DNA from 3 places in the Lelliottia sp. CFBP8978 genome. Region 3 is predicted to be linked to each of the others. Evidence: predicted binding sites of a transcription regulator. Region 3 holds the regulator's gene; each other region holds the start of a gene.
The links. Region 3 encodes CRP, which controls carbon source genes, mostly activating them, when cyclic AMP is high. Its sites were predicted from a motif close to ATGTGANNNNNNTCACAT; they were not measured.

Region 1 (4,287 bases), 1.6 Mb from region 3:
GCGGCCATTGATGCAAATGCCGCCGGGGCGATCTCCGGCTCAGCGATTGTGAAAATTATCGAGAACAATCTTGATAAGCCCGAGCAAATGCTCAAGGAATTGCACGATTTTGTCGCTGCAATGAAAGCCGCCACCCGCCGCGGCTGATTCCCTTGCCGCCCGGGTTTCCGGGCGGCCTGTCCCCCTCTACCGCCATCGTGATACCCTGGAATGCCTCTCAGGGGTAGCGCAGAATTGATCTGTTCGAGCTTTTCGGCCCGTCAACCTTTTCAAATATTACCTTCAGCGTATTATCCGGTTTTCTTTTCGGCTCCTGGCCGCCTTAACCCCTTCTGAGTTCAGAGGCTTATCATGTCATGGCAACACTTCAAACAGGCGTACCTGATTAAATTCTGGTCCCCTGTGCCTGCAGTCATCGCTGCGGGTATTCTCTCGACCTATTATTTTGGCATTACCGGCACCTTTTGGGCCGTTACCGGCGAATTCACCCGCTGGGGCGGACAGCTTTTACAGCTGACAGGCGTGCACGCCGAAGAGTGGGGATATTTTAAACTCATTCACCTGGAAGGTACTCCGCTTACCCGCATCGACGGAATGATGATTATTGGTATGTTCGGGGGCTGTTTTGCCGCCGCACTGTGGGCCAATAATGTGAAGCTGCGGATGCCGAAAAGCCGTATTCGCATTGTGCAGGCGGTTGCGGGTGGAATCATCGCCGGATTTGGCGCCCGTCTGGCCATGGGGTGTAACCTTGCCGCGTTCTTCACGGGTATTCCTCAGTTCTCTCTCCATGCGTGGTTTTTTGCCGTCGCCACTGCCATTGGCTCGTACTTCGGCGCACGATTCACGCTGCTGCCGATCTTCCGCATTCCGGTCAAAATGACCAAAGTCAGCGCCGCGTCTCCACTGACGCAAAAGCCAGCTCAGGCCCGGCGTCGCTTCCGTCTGGGTATGCTGGTCTTTTTCGCGATGATTGCCTGGGCGCTGTGTACCGCATTTAATCAGCCGAAACTGGGGCTGGCGATGCTGTTTGGCGTCGGTTTTGGATTGCTGATTGAACGGGCGCAAATCTGCTTTACCTCGGCGTTTCGCGATATGTGGATCACCGGGCGCACCATGATGGCGAAAGCGATTATTGCCGGGATGGCGGTCAGTGCCATTGGTATTTTCAGCTATGTGCAACTGGGTGTTGAGCCGAAGATCATGTGGGCCGGTCCGAATGCGGTTATTGGCGGCCTGCTGTTTGGTTTTGGTATCGTCCTGGCCGGCGGCTGTGAAACCGGCTGGATGTACCGCGCGGTTGAGGGCCAGGTGCATTACTGGTGGGTCGGGCTGGGCAATGTTATCGGCTCAACCCTTCTGGCTTATTACTGGGATGACCTGTCTCCGGCACTGGCCACTAGCTGGGATAAAGTCAATCTGCTGAATACGTTTGGTCCTTTGGGCGGACTGCTGGTGACTTATGCCCTGCTGTTGATCGCGTTTCTGCTGGTTATCGCGCAGGAGAAGCGTTTTTTCCGTCGTACCGCGCGTAAAGCTGATATTCAGGAGAATGTGGCATGAAACAGATCGTTCCCGATTACCGCCTCGACATGGTGGGTGAACCTTGCCCCTATCCGGCCGTCGCCACGCTCGAGGCGTTGCCGCAGCTGAAAAAGGGTGAAATTCTGGAGGTGGTCAGCGACTGCCCTCAGTCGATTAACAATATTCCACTGGATGCGGCAAATCACGGCTATACGGTGTTAGATATCCAGCAGGATGGGCCAACCATTCGCTATTTAATTCAGAAGTAATGTTCTTTGCTAACGCCCTTTTGGGGCGTTAGCGCTTCCCGCTTAAAACACCCGACACGTTGCTTTAGCGCTCATTTTATTGTTATTGCCAGGAATGCTGTATCCCCGGCAGAGAGGAGAGAAAACTGGCCGCAGTACGACCAGTTTTGCAGAAGAGCTTTAGAAGCGGTAACCGGCGGAGAACATAAACACCCACGGGTCCAGACGGGTACTGACGCTCTGCTGCACGCCACCCGCTTTGAAGCGCACGTCGGTGTCGATATCCATGTACCAGACCGACATGTTCAACAGCCAGTCGCGGTTGATCAAATAATCCATCCCAACCTGCCCCGCCGCCCCCCAGGAGTCTTTCAGGCTCAGATCGGAAAGACCGGCCTCTTTACCGGTGTCGTTAAATTTCTCATCAAAGAACGTGGTGTAGTTTACGCCCGCGCCGATATAAGGACGCACCTTGCTGTTAGCATCACCAAAATACCATTGCGCCATCAGCGTTGGTGGCAAATGATGTACGGTCGCGATATCTCCCGTCGGGCCTGTTCCCACCCGGTGGCGGAACGGCGTGGCGGCAAGCAGCTCAACGCCGATGTTTTCGGTTGCCATATAGGTAAACGTCAGACCCAACTGAGTATTGTTACTGACGTTAAAGCCACCCAAACTGCCGAGCACATTGTCAGAACCTTCTGTCGGCCGTACCGTTGCCGACCCCGCACGAATAAAAAATTCGCCTGCTTCATGCGCGTAAGCGCCGCCAGAAATACTGCTTAAAATCAGGGCTGCCACTGCTAACTTTTTCATATCCGCTCCATCGTTGTGGTTTTATTGGCGCGGAGAATATACTCATAAATGAGTAACAAGTGATCTAACTCAGATCACACTAGTGCCAGTAATTTAACATTCATTGATCCAGATTAATTTTTGCCATACGCAACAGAATGCGTATGTCGCGTACAGGTCAATTTTTACCAATGATCACTGCTTTACAAAGATATGCTTTTCCATACAAGTCATGGTGCTGCCACGACAGAGTTATCCAGGGTACAATTGCCCGCTTAACAATACCTGCAATACTCAAGGAGAGTGCATGTCTATCACGGCGAAGTCCGTCTACCGTGACACCGGGAATTTTTTCCGCAATCAGTTCATTACCTTTTTACTGATCGCCCTGCTATGTGCGTTTATCACGGTGGTGCTTGGCCATGCGTTTTCGCCAAGTGATGATCAAATTGCCACCCTCAGCCAGGGCGATCATCTTGCGGGAAGTGTAGGGTTGTTTGATCTGGTCCAGAACATGACACCGGAACAGCAGCAGATATTGCTGCGTGCCTCAGCGGCGTCAACCTTCTCAGGGTTGATCGGCAACGCGATTCTGGCCGGTGGCGTATTGTTGATGGTCCAGCTTATTTCTGCCGGACACCGTGTCAGCGCCCTGCGCGCGATCGGGGCCAGCGCACCGGTATTACCGAAGCTGTTCATCCTGATCTTCTTAACCACAATGCTGGTGCAGATGGGGATTATGCTGGTGGTGGTGCCTGGCGTGTTGCTCGCCATTGTCCTCTCCTTTGCGCCTGTCATGCTGGTGCAGGATAAGATGGGAATATTTACCGCCATGCGCAGCAGTACAAAACTGGCATGGTCTAATATGCGTTTGGTTGCGCCAGCCGTGATTAGCTGGTTGCTGGCAAAAACGCTGTTACTGTTGTTTGCCCCTAATTTTGCGGTCCTGACGCCCAACGTTGGCGCAGTGGTAGCGAACACCCTGAGCAACCTGATTTCGGCGGTATTACTGGTTTACCTTTTCCGCCTTTACATGTTGATTCGTCAATAGTTTTCATGATGGCGGAGGCTCTATTAATCCTCCGCTCAACGCAGATGATGGAATCGTAGAATGAAGCAGTTTCTTGATTTTTTACCCCTGGTCGTGTTTTTCGCTTTTTATAAGCTGTATGACATTTACGCCGGGACCGCGGCCTTAATCGTCGCGACCGCTGTCGTACTGATTTACAGCTGGTTCCGCTACCGCAAAGTCGAAAAAATGGCGCTGGTGACTTTCGTTCTGGTCGCAGTGTTTGGCGGTTTAACCCTGTTCTTCCATAACGATGAATTTATTAAATGGAAGGTTACGGTCATCTACGCTCTGTTTGCGGGCGCACTGCTGATCAGCCAGTGGGTGATGAATAAGCCGTTGATTCAGCGCATGCTCGGAAAAGAAATTACCCTTCCTCAGCATGTCTGGTCGCGCCTGAATGTTGCCTGGGCGCTGTTCTTTATCCTCTGTGGGCTGGCGAACATTTATATCGCCTTCTGGCTGCCGCAGAATATCTGGGTCAATTTCAAAGTATTTGGTCTGACGGCATTGACGTTGATCTTCACGCTGCTGAGCGGTGTTTACATCTACCGCCATATGCCTCAGGACGACAAGCACTGATTATCCAGGCCAAACAGTGACGCTGTTTGGCCTTTTACCTCACCGCCCTGCCTGCTTTTCGTGTTTCCC
Region 2 (4,287 bases), 1.5 Mb from region 3:
GGTTAACCTCGCTTCGCATTAATAAAACCGCCAAAACGCTGGCGGAAGCGCGCAGCGCTGCCTTCTGTCGAGAAGGTTTTCTGCTTGCCGGTGTAGTACGGATGCGATTTCGACGATACCTCAATGGTGATGTAGGGGTACGTCTCGCCGTCGAGTTCGATTTCGCGGTCGGTTTTAATTGTCGATCCGACTTTGAAATATTCGTTGGCACTGGTGTCGTGAAAAACGACCGTGCGGTAGTACGGATGGATATCAGGTTTCATCTTACGCTCACCATGTTTTGTTATAACATAACAAAAGTCTATCCGAGTCGCAGCGCAAAAACAACCCCCACCCAGGCGGGTGAGGGAATCCGCTTAATTTTCTGAAGACGGTTCTTTGCCCACCAGCATGGTGGTTAACACAAAGGAGATCACCAGCGCCATCACGACCCCTGACACCGCAAAGATAAAGTACGGGCCGATATAGGCTGGCAAACTGAAAATGCTCGACAGGATGTAGCCGTAAAGGCGAACGCCAAAAAAGGCGATAAACGCCGAGGCCAACGAACTGGCAATTGTTGCGGCAATAAACGCTTTTTTGTAGCGCGTCAGCACACCAAACAGAGCCGGTTCAGTAATCCCCAGCAGCGCAGAAATGGCGGCCGAGAGCGTTACCGTTCTCTCCTGGCGATCTTTGCTCAGACGCCAGATCGCAAACGTCGCGCCCGCAATCGCCATGTTGGCCATAAACATCATCGGCATCAGCATGTCATAACCGCGATCGCTGAAGTTCTGCAGTGCAATAGGCGTCATCGCGTGGTGCATACCGGTCAGAATCGCGACCGGACGAATGGCACCGACCACCAGACCGGCAAAACTGGCCGACACGCTAAACAGCCCTTCGATAAATAGCGCCAGTCCTTTGCCTAACCAGATACCAATCGGGCCAATCACCACCAGCGCTGCCAGGGCGCCTAAAAACAGCGTTAGCGTTGGCGTAAAGACGGTTTTTAACACCTCAGGCATAATGCTATCCACCCAGCGATGGATATAGCTCAGAGCCAGAACAGAGAAGATCACCGGGATCACGCTGGAGGCGTAGTTAAACACCGACACCGGAATCACATCCAGTAACCAGATGGCGCTCACCGCGCCCTCCTGATGCGTGGCCAGCGCTTTGGCTGCCTCGATCAGTGACGGATACATCAGGCACGCCGCGACGGCCGCCGCCAGATATTCATTGGTTTTAAAGATCTTCGCCGCAGAGACCGCCAGGAAAAACGGCAGGAAATAAAACACGCCGCTGGCGATCAGATCGATCACCATCACCGTATCGCTTTTGGCGGAAACCACTTTTAGCGCAATCAGGCCGGCCAACAACCCTTTGATCATTCCCGCGCCCGCGATTGCCGGAACAATCGGACCAAACACGCCCGAAACGGTATCCATAAACAGTGATACCAGACTCTTGCGCCCTTTCGGCGCCACCGCTGCCGTCGCGTCGTCTTTGTCGCCCAACACGCTGAGCATTTGCTCATACCAGCTGTTTACTTTAGGTCCGATAATCACCTGAAACTGATCGCTCTGGAGCTGCGCGCCCAGCACGCCAGGCAGTTTTTTTATCTCCGTTTGATCAACTTTATTATCGTCAATTAAATCAAAGCGAAGTCGCGTCATGCAGTGCCAGACTTTATTAATATTCCCCTGGCCGCCAACCAGACGAATAATATTATTAATGGCTTCTTGCGTGCCCATAAATCTCCTGCCGAGTGATGTTGTCGTTTTAATGTTGCCATGAAGCATAATTAAACCCAGACCACAAAACAAACCAATAAAATTTGATATCGCTCACAGTTAGCCAACTATAAGGCGCTAAAAGGCGAGCGATAGTAAAATTGGTATGGTTTTTAATTACATTATCATGAAATAACTGACCAAAATAAATAGTAAAAAAAACGGTTTACCCGCCCCCTTTTTTAGGGCGATGATATTCGCCATAACCTATTCCCACAGTGCAGCAAAGGAGTTATTTCGTGACGCCTGTGATTATCAAAAATATCGAGTGTTTTATTACTCGCCCGGACCGACACAATCTGGTGACCGTCCGTGTCACGACTGAACAGGGCATCACCGGCCACGGCTGCGCCACTTTCCAGCAACGTCCGCTGGCGGTTAAAACGTTAGTCGATGAGTATCTCAAACCGTTGCTCATCGGGCGCGATGCCAACAACATTGAAGACCTGTGGCAGATGATGAACGTGAACGCCTACTGGCGTAACGGCCCGGTGATGAACAATGCGATATCGGGCGTCGATATGGCACTCTGGGACATTAAAGGCCAGCTCGCCGGAATGCCGCTGTATCAGCTGTTGGGCGGAAAATCCCGTGATGCGATTGCTGCCTACAGCCACGCCAGCGGCGAAACACTGGAGGAGCTGTTCGCCTCAGTGGATGCCCTCATTGCCCGGGGATATCGCCATATTCGCTGCCAGCTCGGCTTTTACGGCGGCACGCCGTCGGAGCTTCACTCGCCGGATAATCCAACGCCCGGCGCGTGGTTCGATCAGCATGAATACATGAATAATACCGTTGAGATGTTCCGCGCCCTGCGCGAAAAATATGGCTGGAAACTGCATATTCTTCACGACGTCCATGAGCGATTATTTCCCCAGCAAGCGCTTCAACTGGCTAAACAACTCGAACCCTTCCAGCCCTATTTCATCGAAGATATTTTGCCGCCCCAGCAAAGCGGCTGGCTGGAACAAATCCGTCAGCAAAGCTGTGTTCCGCTGGCGATGGGCGAATTATTCAATAATCCTGCCGAATGGCACGATCTGATCGTTAACCGCCGCATTGATTTTATTCGCTGCCACGTTTCACAGATCGGGGGGATTACACCGGCACTGAAGCTGGCGCATCTGTGTCAGGCCTTTGGGATCCGTCTGGCGTGGCATGGACCGGGCGATATGACCCCAATTGGCGTGGCGGTAAATACGCATCTGAATATTCATCTGCACAATGCCGCCATCCAGGAGTTTATTCCCCGCTCGGCCACCACGGATAGCGTCTTCCCGGGTGCGCCTGAAGTGAAAGAGGGATTTGTCTATCCACCCGCCGGGGCGGGAATTGGCGTCGGATTCAACGAAGCGTTGGCACTCGCGCATCCTGTTCTCTATCGCCCGCACGAATGGACGCAGAGCCGCCTGCCCGATGGCGCGATTCATACGCCCTGATTTTGCCGCCACGCCAGATTATCGCGGTTGTAGGGAATAACGTAGGTGCAGGTATAGTTGATGTCGATGATGTCACTCACTTCAAACACGCGTCCGCCGTCCAGAATACCGCGATTATTAATGTGCATTGCCGGGCTGCCCTTTTTGCAGCCCAGTATCACCGCCTGTTCACGGCTCACGCTTACGGCGCGATAGGTGGTCAACATATGCGAAATAGTTAACCCTTTACTCAGCACATATTGCTGGATCGAACGCTCAATCGCCTGTTGGTTGAGATCGGGAAAATCCGTTACCGGCATACTGGATACCTCAAGCTGCACCGGTACATCATCCACGTAGCGAAGACGGCAAAAGTGCCAGATAAAGCTCTCCTCCGGGATGCCAAAAATCTGCTGCGCAGCGCGGTCGGGACGTTTTTTATGCAGGCTGATCATCCGGTAGCGGATCTGATCGAAGCGTTTTTCCGTGATCGAGTTATAAACCAGAGGGTTATTACGCGCCTGCTCATTGATCCAGATCCCCGACCCCTGCACAATCCTCACCACACCAATGCTCACCAGCTTTTCCAGCGCCTGGCGAATGGTAAACCGCGACACACCGTACTCTTCGGCGAGCTGCCTTTCCGGCGACAGTTTACGCGGCCCCGGCGTGGTCTCCTGGTAAATTTTGCTCAGCAGATCTTGCGTAACAAATTCTTTTTTTTTCATTGGCCTTACCTGAATCAAATCAACCCTCGCCGCATGCTATAAGATTATCATTCTCCGATAATTTAATTCAGCACATCAGAAAGGAAACCGTAGCATGACAACTCGCCATCTGGTTAGCCTGGTGACTGGTGTTCTGATCTTTGCCGTGCTGATCCCGATATGTCTGAGCGTCTGGCTGGCGCATCGTCAGGCAGAAGACCGGTTTGTTCAGGATCTGGACCGCTATTCATCGCGGGTGCTGATTCGCACCAATATAGTGATTGCTCAGGCTAAAGAGGCGTTAGCCCAGATCGACGCCTGGAAAGGGGTTCCCTGTAGCCACGATCATCTGCTGGCGATGCGCCGTGTCTCGTTTTCTCATCGTTA
Region 3 (4,287 bases):
AGATCTTCGCCCAACTCAATTTGCATGCTGCCGAAGTTGAAGGTGACAGCTTTCACCGCTATACCCGTCCGGAAATGGATATGGCGATTCGCAAGGCCCGCGATTCAGGGAAGCACATCAGCTATTTCGGCCCTGATGCGAACGATTTCGGCCTGCTGGAACAAACCTTTATTGATTACGGCCACACCGGTAAAGGTCAGTCGCGCAAGTATCTGCATACCTACGATGAAGCCGTCCCATGGAACCAGGTTCCGGGTACGTTTACGCCGTGGCAGCCGCTGCCGGAACCCACCGATGTCCTGTTCTACGAAGGATTGCATGGCGGCGTAGTGACACCCCAGCATGACGTGGCGCGCCATGTTGATCTGCTGGTGGGCGTGGTGCCGATTGTCAATCTGGAGTGGATCCAGAAGCTGACCCGTGACATGAGCGAACGCGGCCATTCCCGTGAAGCGGTGATGGATTCTGTCGTGCGCTCAATGGAAGATTACATCAACTATCTGACACCACAGTTTTCACGAACCCACATCAACTTCCAGCGCGTTCCGACGGTGGACACCTCAAACCCGTTCGCAGCAAAAACCATTCCGTCACTGGACGAGAGTTTTGTGGTGATCCACTTCCGCAATCTGGAAGACATTGATTACCCCTGGCTGCTGGCGATGCTGCAGGGCTCATTTATTTCCCACATCAATACATTGGTGGTCCCGGGCGGGAAGATGGGTCTGGCGATGGAGCTGATTATGATGCCGCTGGTGCAGCGACTGATGGAAGGCAAGAAGATCGAGTAACCCTATTCCCTCTCCCCGTGCAGAGGGTCACGATGAGGGCATCGGTGCGCACGATGCCCCATCAGTCAGCCTTCGATCACATCATACGAATGCGTGATTTTCACCGCTTTTTCCAGCATTAACGCCACAGAGCAGTACTTCTCGGCAGAGAGATCGACCGCGCGGGAAACCGCCGCATCCTTCAGATCTTTCCCGGTCACGATAAAGTGCAAATTGATATGCGTGAACAGGCGCGGGGCCTCTTCGCGACGCTCGGAGGTCAGCTTCACTTCGCAGTCCGTCACCTCATGGCGACCCTTTTGCAGAATCGAAACCACGTCGATTGCGCTACAGCCGCCGGCGGCCATCAGCACAACTTCCATCGGGCTTGGCGCTTTATCACCGGAGTTACCATCCATCAAAATCTGGTGTCCGGAAGCGGATTCACCGAGGAACGTTAAACCTTCAACCCATTTCACACGCGCTTGCATATTCATTAACTCCGACGTTGCAATTTTCCGAACAGATTACGCGCGCGTTACAATTCTCGCAACGGAAGACGACCTGCGTCATGCTGAAGCGAGACACCAGGAGACACGCGGCGAAAGCTATGCTAAAACACTCTGGATGCTACAGTAATACATTGACGTTACACATGTATGCAGAGGACATCAAACATTACTGGCTGCGAAACAAAATGACAGCCGCATTCCCAGGTACGGGGAAGAATTCGATTGCAACCCCAGAGTCAGGATGCGATTTATGACTCTGGTGACAGCTTATAACAGAGGATAACAGCGCATGGTGCTTGGCAAACCGCAAACAGACCCGACTCTCGAATGGTTCTTGTCTCATTGCCACATTCATAAGTACCCATCGAAGAGCACGCTGATTCACCAGGGTGAAAAAGCGGAAACGTTGTATTACATCGTCAAAGGCTCGGTGGCAGTGCTGATTAAGGATGAAGAAGGGAAAGAAATGATCCTTTCTTATCTGAACCAGGGTGATTTCATCGGTGAACTGGGCCTGTTTGAAGAAGGCCAGGAACGTAGCGCCTGGGTACGTGCAAAAACCGCGTGTGAAGTCGCCGAAATCTCCTACAAGAAATTCCGTCAGTTGATCCAGGTGAATCCGGATATTCTGATGCGTCTTTCTTCGCAGATGGCTCGCCGCCTGCAGGTCACTTCCGAGAAAGTGGGTAACCTTGCCTTCCTGGACGTGACAGGCCGCATCGCACAGACATTGCTGAACCTGGCGAAACAGCCTGACGCCATGACCCACCCGGACGGTATGCAAATTAAAATTACCCGTCAGGAAATTGGTCAGATCGTCGGGTGTTCTCGTGAGACCGTTGGCCGTATCCTGAAAATGCTGGAAGATCAGAATCTGATCTCCGCCCACGGTAAAACTATCGTGGTTTACGGAACGCGTTAATTCCGGTCAGACGGCGTGCCATCGCAAGGTGTCACGCCGTTTTTGTCTCTGGCAACCATGTGGCGCAGGCTGATTTATCACCCGGAAGTTAACTACGCACTTCGGCAAACGCTGGTGTTATGTCTCCCCGTGGCTGTCGGTCTGATTCTCGGCCAACTGCAACATGGTCTGCTGTTCTCTCTCGTGCCTGCCTGCTGTAACATCGCCGGTCTGGACACCCCGCATAAGCGCTTTTTCAAACGTCTGATTATTGGCGGCAGTTTGTTTGCCGGTTGCAGCCTCGCCGTGCAGCTCTTACTTGCCCGCGACATTCCTCTGCCGCTGATTTTAACCGTGCTGGCGATGACGCTCGGCGTCACCGCGGAGATCAGTTCGCTTCATGCGCGCCTGCTGCCCGCATCGCTCATCGCCGCGATTTTCACCCTTAGCCTTGCCGGAAATATGCCCATCTGGGAGCCGCTGCTGATCTATGCCCTCGGCACGTTGTGGTACGGATTGTTCAACTGGTTCTGGTTCTGGATGTGGCGCGAACAGCCCTTACGCGAATCCCTGAGCCTGCTGTACGTCCAGCTCGCGGAGTATTGCGAAGCAAAATACACCTTGCTGACGCAACATACCGATCCGGAAAAGTCGCTGCCGCCGCTGCTCACTCGCCAGCAAAAGGTGGTGGATCTGATTAGCCAGTGCTACCAGCAGCTCCATATGCTGGCCGCCAATAAGAATCATGAATACAAGCGGCTGCTGCGCACGTTTCAGGTCGGGCTGGATCTTCAGGAGCATATTTCCGTCAGCCTGCATTATCCTGCCGAGGTGCAAAAACTGGTGGAGCGCAGCCACGCCGAAGCGGTGATCCGCTGGAATGCGCAAACGGTCGCCGCGCGCCTGCGGGTACTGGCTGACGATATTCTGTACCACCGCTACCCCACGCGCTTTACGATGGAAAAACAGCTGGGCGCGCTGGAGAAAATCGCACGTCAGCATCCGGACAATCCGGTCGGGCAGTTCTGCGCCTGGCACTTTAGCCGCATCGCGCGCGTGCTCCGCACCCAGCGCCCCCTCTATTCCCGCGACCTGATGGCCGATAAGCAAAAACGCCTGCCGTTGCTGCCAGCGTTAAAAAGCTATTTGTCCCTGAAATCCTCGGCCCTGCGCAATGCGGCGCGGATCAGCGTAATGCTCAGCATTGCCAGCCTGATGGGCATGGCGCTGCATCTACCGAAACCCTACTGGATTTTAATGACGGTGCTGTTTGTCACGCAAAATGGCTACGGCGCCACCCGCGTGCGGATCCTGCACCGGGCAGCGGGCACGGTCGCAGGACTGGTGATTGCTGGCATAACGCTGCACTTCCACGTACCGGACGGCTTCGCCCTGGCAGGAATGCTGGTGATCACCCTCGTGGGTTATCTGATTATCCGCAAAAACTACGGCTGGGCGATGGTCGGATTTACCGTCACGGCGGTGTATACCCTGCAATTGCTCACGCTGAACGGCGAACAGTATATTGTCGCGCGACTGGTGGATACGTTGATTGGCTGTCTGATCGCCTTTGGCGGCATGGTCTGGCTGTGGCCCCAGTGGCAGAGTGGGCTGTTGCGACAGAATGCGCACGATGCGCTGGAGGCCGATCAGCAGGCGATTCGCCTTATTCTGAGCGACGATCCGCAGCCTTCCCCGCTGGCCTATCAGCGCATGAAGGTCAATCAGGCCCATAACGCGCTGTTTAACTCCCTCAATCAGGCGATGCAGGAGCCGGGCTTTAATTCCCATTATCTGGCGGATATGAAGCTGTGGGTCACCCATAGCCAGTTTATCGTCGAGCATATCAATGCCATGACCACGCTGGCACGCGAGCATGCGATGCTGACGCCGGACCTGGCGCAGCGCTATTTGCAGTCGTGTGAAATTGCGCTGCAGCGATGCCAGCAGCGTCTGGAGTATGACGCGCCGGGGGAATCCGGAGACTCTAACATTCTTGAAGCACCGGAAACGCTCACCTGGGGCCCTATGAGCACGCTGGAACAGCATTTACAGCGCGTTCTGGGACATCTGAACACCATGCACACCATTTCGTCGGTCGCAT

Region 1: ompW (outer membrane protein OmpW) is a predicted target of CRP. The motif match lies at 2,646-2,663, and genes of this name have one in related genera.
Region 2: SOM82_RS05060 (enolase C-terminal domain-like protein) is a predicted target of CRP. The motif match lies at 1,818-1,835, and genes of this name have one in related genera.

The regions. Positions count from the first base shown of each region.
Region 1 covers NZ_CM188253.1:2,413,672-2,417,958, forward strand. Annotated here, with positions in the region: gene trpA (tryptophan synthase subunit alpha) at 1-147, shown strand, start outside; gene yedE (selenium metabolism membrane protein YedE/FdhT) at 352-1,563, shown strand; gene yedF (sulfurtransferase-like selenium metabolism protein YedF) at 1,560-1,793, shown strand; gene ompW (outer membrane protein OmpW) at 1,953-2,588, opposite strand; partial or broken gene SOM82_RS11430 (YkgJ family cysteine cluster protein) at 2,769-2,846, shown strand; gene SOM82_RS11435 (YciC family protein) at 2,875-3,618, shown strand; gene SOM82_RS11440 (septation protein A) at 3,679-4,218, shown strand.
Region 2 covers NZ_CM188253.1:1,089,681-1,093,967, reverse strand. Annotated here, with positions in the region: gene SOM82_RS05070 (type B 50S ribosomal protein L31) at 3-263, opposite strand; gene SOM82_RS05065 (PTS transporter subunit EIIC) at 357-1,736, opposite strand; gene SOM82_RS05060 (enolase C-terminal domain-like protein) at 2,015-3,214, shown strand; gene SOM82_RS05055 (GntR family transcriptional regulator) at 3,202-3,921, opposite strand; gene pdeB (cyclic di-3',5'-guanosine monophosphate phosphodiesterase PdeB) at 4,016-4,287, shown strand, end outside.
Region 3 covers NZ_CM188253.1:4,042,024-4,046,310, forward strand. Annotated here, with positions in the region: gene SOM82_RS19070 (phosphoribulokinase) at 1-791, shown strand, start outside; gene SOM82_RS19075 (OsmC family protein) at 857-1,261, opposite strand; gene crp (cAMP-activated global transcriptional regulator CRP) at 1,572-2,204, shown strand; gene SOM82_RS19085 (YccS/YhfK family putative transporter) at 2,262-4,287, shown strand, end outside.